2 linked regions of the Marinobacterium aestuarii genome follow. The protein of the gene in region 2 binds, or shares a complex with, the protein of the main gene of each other region. Links are inferred from orthologs where the notes say so. Each region holds a gene or a part of one and is shown on either strand. Other genes may lie near its edges. The genes, in order: nrdA and A8C75_RS07135.

Region 1 (3,327 bases), 180 kb from region 2 along the record:
CTCACCTGGGCCATAAATGCCATAGACCTGCACCAGGGCGATGAACTGGTCGTACAGCCGGGTAACAGACTCGGCGCGCTTGACGATCTCCTGGTTGGTGACGATCTGATCGAACACCAGGGACGGCTCGGTGATGATATTACGGATGATATGGGTGTAGGAGCGGCTGTGAATGGTTTCACTGAAGGCCCAGGTTTCGAACCAGGTCTCCAGCTCCGGCAAGGACACCACCGGCAGGAAGGCGATGTTGGGTGAACGCCCCTGTACCGAATCCAGCAGCGTCTGGTATTTCAGGTTACTCAGGAAGATATGCTTCTCATGCTCCGGCATCGCCATGAAGTCCTTGCGGTCAGACGACAGGTCGACTTCCTCGGGACGCCAGAAAAACGACAGCTGCTTCTCAATCAGTTTTTCGAAGATGGGAAACTTCTGCTTGTCGTAACGGGCAACGTTAACACTGCGACCGAAGAACATGGGTTCGAGCGTGGCATCATGGGTAGACGGGTTGAACGTGGAATAAGCCATTAATTCCTTAAAGCTCCGAAAAACTGCAACCGGACAGGCGAAGCCGCCGTCAGGGGACGGCGGCCTTGCAGCCTGTCGGACTTAACACGATCTACTGTGGAAAGCCCGACAGGCTGCTAGCCCGAATTATCTGAACGCTGTTGTTACAGCTTGCAGGCGCCGCCTTCACAGCCATCATCCTGGCCGTCGGAGGCACCATCACGGGTGTTGTGGTAGTAGAGCGTCTTGACGCCGTATTTGTACGCGGTGAGCAGATCCTTGAGCAGCTGTTTCATCGGCACCTTGTCACCCGGGAACTTGCCGGGGTCGTAGTTGGTGTTGGATGAAATCGCCTGGTCGACGAACTTCTGCATGATACCCACCAGCTGCAGGTAGCCTTCGTTGTTCGGGATGGTCCAGAGCAGCTCATAGTGCTGCTTGAGCTCCAGATACTCCGGCACCACCTGCTTCATGATGCCGTCCTTGCTCGCCTTCACCGACACATAGCCACGGGGCGGCTCAATGCCGTTGGTGGAGTTGGTGATCTGTGACGAGGTTTCGCAGGGCATCAGCGCCGTCAGGGTGCTGTTGCGCAGACCGAATTCCTTGATGTCTTCGCGCAGCGTTTCCCAGAAATAGTGCAGCGGCTCGTCGCAGAACTCGTCGATTTCGCGCTTGTAGGTGTCGATCGGCAGCAGACCCTTGGAATAGGTCGTCTCATCGAATTTCGGGCAGGCGCCACGCTCCTTGGCCAGCTGATTGGAAGCCTTGAGCAGGTAGTACTGGATCGCCTCAAAAGTACGGTGTACCAGACCATTGGCCGAGCCATCGGAATAGCGCACACCGTTCTTGGCCAGATAGTAGGCAAAGTTGGTGACGCCCACACCCAGGGTACGGCGCCAGTTGGTGGCATTGTGGGCCGCCAGAATCGGGTAGTCCTGGTAATCCAGCAGGTTATCCAGCGCCCGCACGATCAGATCGGACAGGTTTTCCAGCTCGTCGAGGTTGGCCAGGGCACCGAGGTTGAAGGCCGACAGGGTGCAGAGCGCAATCTCGCCATTCGGATCGTTCACATCACGCAACGGCTTGGTGGGCAGCGCAATTTCCAGACAGAGGTTGGACTGCTTGACAGGGGCAACCTTGGGATCAAACGGGCTGTGGGTATTGCAGTGATCGACGTTCTGGATATAGATGCGGCCGGTGGAGGCACGCTCCGATGCCAGCAGACCAAACAGCTCGACCGCCTTGATGGTCTTCTTGCGGATCGACGGGTCCTGCTCGTACTGCACGTACAGACGTTCAAATTCGACCTGGTCGGCAAAGAAGGCATCGTACAGGCCAGGCACTTCGTGCGGGCTGAACAGGGTCAGATTTTCACCCTTGATCAGGCGCTGATACATCAGCTTGTTGAGCTGCACGCCGTAGTCGATATGACGCACGCGGTTCTCTTCCACGCCACGGTTGTTCTTGAGAACCAGCAGGGACTCCACTTCCAGGTGCCACAGCGGGTAGAACAGCGTCGCCGCGCCGCCGCGGACGCCACCCTGGGAGCAGGACTTCACCGCAGTCTGGAAATGCTTGTAGAACGGAATGCAGCCGGTGTGGAAAGCTTCACCGTTGCGAATCGGGCTGCCAATGGCGCGAATCTGACCGGCGTTGATACCGATCCCGGCACGCTGGGAGACATACTTGACGATGGCACCGGCCGTGGCGTTGATCGAGTCCAGGCTGTCATCGCACTCGATCAGTACACAGGAGCTGAACTGGCGCGTGGGGGTGCGCACACCGGCCATGATCGGCGTCGGCAGGGACAGCTTGAACAGCGAGGTGGCATCATAGAAACGACGCACGTAGTCCAGGCGTGTTTCTGCCGGGTAGTTGGCGAACAGGCAGGCGGCCACCAGCATGTACAGAATCTGCGGGCTTTCGTAGATATCGCCGGTGACACGATTCTGCACCAGGTACTTGCCTTCCAGCTGCTTGACAGCCACGTAGCTGAAGTTCATATCACGGTCGTGCACCAGGTAGCCGTTCAGCGTATCCCAGTCTTCTGCACTGTAGTCTTCCAGCAGGTGACGGTCGTAGCGCTTGCTGTCCACCATGCGGGCAACATGTTCTTGCAGGTGCGGCGGTTCGAAAACGCCAAAGGCGCGCTTGCGCAGATGGAAGATGGCCAGGCGTGCCGCCAGATACTGATAGTCCGGAGCCGTTTCCGAAATAAGATCGGCCGCCGACTTGATCAGCGTCTCGTGAATATCGGAGGTTTTGATGCCATCATAAAACTGCAGATGGGCCTTGAGCTCGACTTCGGACGGAGACACATTGTCCAGGCCCTGGGCAGCCCAGATTACGACACGGTGAATTTTCTCAAGATCGATTTTTTCACGTCGACCATCCCGTTTTGTAACCATCAAATCTTGCTGCATCCGTCGCCTACTCCTGGATGTTATGTCTGTCGTCTGAGCGCCAGTTCGTCGCACAAAAGCCACTGCCAATACAACCTGGAGGACAAGCCTCAAAGGTGAATTCAGGCAACAGCAAAGCCAGTTTCAACTGTGGGATCGCCGCAGATGAAACACTACATATAGTGGACGCTGGATTAATTGGCACTAAATATAGATACAAACCGTTTTTTTTCAACTCTTGATTTAGCCCAGTATTCTGTGTAGCCGGGGCCGCTGAAGGCCCCAAAAGCCGCTACTCCGGGAGCTGTGCTCAAATTGCCGAGTCGGTAAATTTATATAAAAAAACTGCTTTACAATACGGCCAGTTATGCAGCTCACCGGCCCAATGAACGACTGGTCAAATAACACTCAAAGATTA
Region 2 (3,115 bases):
TGGCGGCGCCGACCGGCAAGGCCGCCGCCCGCATGGCGGAGTCCATCTCGGCGGCGCGGGCAGGACTCAATCTGGCCGACGAGGTGGCCCGCCTGATCCCGCAGGACGCCTCGACCCTGCACCGGCTGCTCGGCGTACGCCCGGGCAGTCGCGGCTTTCGCCATAACACCGACAACCCGTTGCATCTGGATCTGCTGATCGTGGATGAAGCCTCGATGGTGGATTTGCCGATGATGGCGCGCTTGCTGGCGGCATTGCCAGACAGTGCGCGGCTGATCCTGATCGGTGACCGCGATCAGCTGGCCTCGGTGGAGGCGGGCAGCGTGCTGGGGGATATCTGCAGCTGGACGGGCGAGTTGCGTTACGGCCAGGCGCAGGCCGATTATCTGGCCCAGGCCTGCAGGCTTGATAGTGCTGTGCTGGTGGCGCAGGACGCAAGACCCATCGCGGATTCCCTGGCGCAGCTGCGCACCAGCTACCGCTTTGGTGTGAATAGCGGCATCGGGCGCCTGGCCCGGGCGGTCAACCAGGGGGATGGGGCGCAGTTTGAGGCGCTATGGCAGGGGGGCTTTGCCGATATCGTCTGGCACGGGTTGGACAGTGCCGGCTATCAGACGCTGATTGATCGCTGTGTGCAGGGCTACCGGGATTATCTGCAGGCGATAGCGGCACGGCAGCCGGCGGCGCAGGTGCTGGCGGCATTCAACCGTTTTCAGCTGCTCTGTGCGTTGCGCAACGGGCCCTATGGCGTGGCGGGTCTGAATGAGCGTATAGAGCAGGCGCTGACCGCCGCCGGGCTTATTGCGCCCGGCGCCAGCTGGTATGCCGGGCGGCCGGTGATCGTCACCTGCAACGACAGGGCGCTGGATCTTTTCAACGGCGATATCGGTATCACCATGGAAAATGCCGAGGGTGAGTTGCGGGTCTGGTTTGATCAGGGGGGCGAGGTGCGGGCGCTGTTGCCCAGTCGCATGCCGGAACATGACACTGTCTATGCCATGACGGTACACAAGTCGCAGGGATCCGAATTCGATCAGACGTTGCTGTTGCTGCCCCCTGAGGATGCGCCGGTGCTGACGCGGGAGTTGCTCTATACGGGGATCACGCGGGCGCGCAAACAATTCGAACTTTATGCGCCGGATTACCTGCTGAAAAGGGTTATTGCGCGGCGTACGCAGCGGGCCAGCGGTTTGGCTGGCCGGCTATGGGGCTGAGCCCGGCGGTCTAGCGTCGGGGCCTGCGGTCTTCGCTTATCCGTATCGGGATGAGGCGGGGTTCCGGCCTGGCGCGGTGTTTGGCGGATGTTGCCACTATCATCAGGCCACCTGCAAGTAACGCGAGTATTGTCAGAGTAAGCATGGCATGCCTCCGTTTCAGACATAGTGTGCTGTGAATCAGCGCATGCGCCAGGCCCTTTGCCCGAACAACATGTTCCCTTTGTACCAGTTCTGCGCCCACTATGACAGCGCCGGGTGACGTGGACCTGCCTTGGCTGCCGGTCAGGTCAGGCCGGGGTCTGTTGCAGCAGACGCGCAAATTCAGTGTAGCCGCCGATGTGCTGTTGGCCATGAAATATCTGCGGCACGGTGAGCACGGGCTTGCCGATGGTCTTTTCCAGGTCAGCCTTGCTGATGCCCTCGCGCTGAATATCGATATAGCGATAGTTGAGGGATTTGATGTCGCACAGCTCTTTGGCACGGCGGCAGTAGCCGCAGCCTTCACGGCCGAAAATGGTAATGCGTTCCATAGTGCTGCTCCTGTCAGTTAGTGCTGGCCAGTAGAACACAGGGGCTTGAAGTGCGACCAATTGGGCATCGCAATGAGGATGATTATTGCAGACTATCGCTGGGGGGCTGAGGAGCGAGTTGAAGTACCTGCTCGAGCCAGTCGCTGTCGTGCAGCAGGTCGCGCAGGCGGTACTGGTTCATGTATTCGATCATATGGTGCAGGGAGGCGGCCAGAATCTGGCGCCAGCGGCACTGCGTCGACAATATGCATAGGGGCTGCTCGCAGCGAGCGAGTTCCGTATCGGTTTCAAACGAGACCACCAGGTCACCCATGCGGTAGTCCAGGGTGTCGGTATTGATCATCATGCCACCGTGGCGTCCGCGAACTGTGGTGATCAGACCCTGGGCGGCAAAGCGGTTGACGATTTTGGCCAGGTTGTTGGATGAGATATCCAGCGCAGACGCCAGCTGCGCGACGGTGCAGAGTTTGCTCCGAGGGGCGGTGGCAAGGTAGATGAGTACGCGTATGGCGTAGTCGGTCTGCTTGGTGAGTTGCATAGGTGTGGCTGTCTATTGATCACGTATTACACAGGCGTCGCATTATCTATGCCCTTTAATGAATATTCAATCAAAAACGCACCGAATGGCAAAACAATCGACGCGAAATAGCGACAGTCAGCCGGTGACTGCCACTATCTGAGCAGCGATCTGCTGGGTGATCAGAACCAGTCAGTGTTGCGTTTGCGGCGTTTCGGGAAGTAGGGAATAAGCAGTCCGAGCAGCACGCCGCCCAGTGCCACCAGGCCGCCGTGGGTGAGCCAGCGCATCAGGTTGCTGTCATCCATGTTCTCGATCTGGTTGTTCAGGTCCTTGATCTGGCGATTAAGCTGGTCGCGCTCGCCATCGTAGGACTGGTTGCGGGTCTTGATATCGGCCAGTTCCGAGCGCAGGCGTTCGATCTCATCGGCCTGTTGCACGGTCGTGGTGCTTTTTTCATTCAGGGCGGCCTGCAGTTCCGGCAACCGGGCCAGGGTGCTTTGCCCTTCGGTGATCTGATCACCGGGCAGCCAGCCTGTACGGCCGTTTTCCAGCTTGACCTGGATATAGTCGGTGCTGGCGTCGCGCTTGAGAATTTCCACGGCATCGCCGCTGCGAATCCGGCCGGCAATGCGGTACTGATTGCTCGGGCCACTGTGATAGAAGGTGTAAACGTCGTCGGCGACATGGCCTGGTTGAGCGAAAACCGGCTGCAGGCAAAGGGAGGCGAGCAGAATGAGGCCGGTGGCGAGTCGTGTCGGGGTGCGTGAGTCCGGAAGTATAATCATTGAGTTTCGAAAGTCGTTGTCCTTGGTTGCCGGGTTGCCTGCCGATGGAGCGGGCTTGAATGT

What was found.
Region 1: the proteins of A8C75_RS07135 (region 2) and nrdA are in contact, whole or in part, in an NMR structure (PDB 1QFN), measured with the Escherichia coli proteins. The link is inferred for Marinobacterium aestuarii from one-to-one orthologs.

The regions. Positions count from the first base shown.
Region 1 is NZ_CP015839.1:1,422,137-1,425,463, reverse strand. Bases 300-3,300 are described here. They hold nrdA (class 1a ribonucleoside-diphosphate reductase subunit alpha), read right to left. Parts: upstream 2,931-3,300; coding sequence 669-2,930; downstream 300-668. Other genes in these bases: nrdB (class Ia ribonucleoside-diphosphate reductase subunit beta), read right to left, coding at 300-525. Also shown: more of nrdB, read right to left, coding at 1-299. UniProt on the Escherichia coli protein: Provides the precursors necessary for DNA synthesis. Catalyzes the biosynthesis of deoxyribonucleotides from the corresponding ribonucleotides.
Region 2 is NZ_CP015839.1:1,604,661-1,607,775, forward strand. The notes cover bases 127-2,915. They hold A8C75_RS07135 (GrxA family glutaredoxin), read right to left. Parts: upstream 1,748-2,915; coding sequence 1,505-1,747; downstream 127-1,504. Other genes in these bases: recD (exodeoxyribonuclease V subunit alpha), read left to right, coding at 127-1,214; A8C75_RS07140 (RrF2 family transcriptional regulator), read right to left, coding at 1,830-2,285; A8C75_RS07145 (TIGR04211 family SH3 domain-containing protein), read right to left, coding at 2,447-2,915. Also shown: more of recD, read left to right, coding at 1-126; more of A8C75_RS07145, read right to left, coding at 2,916-3,052. UniProt on the Escherichia coli protein: The disulfide bond functions as an electron carrier in the glutathione-dependent synthesis of deoxyribonucleotides by the enzyme ribonucleotide reductase.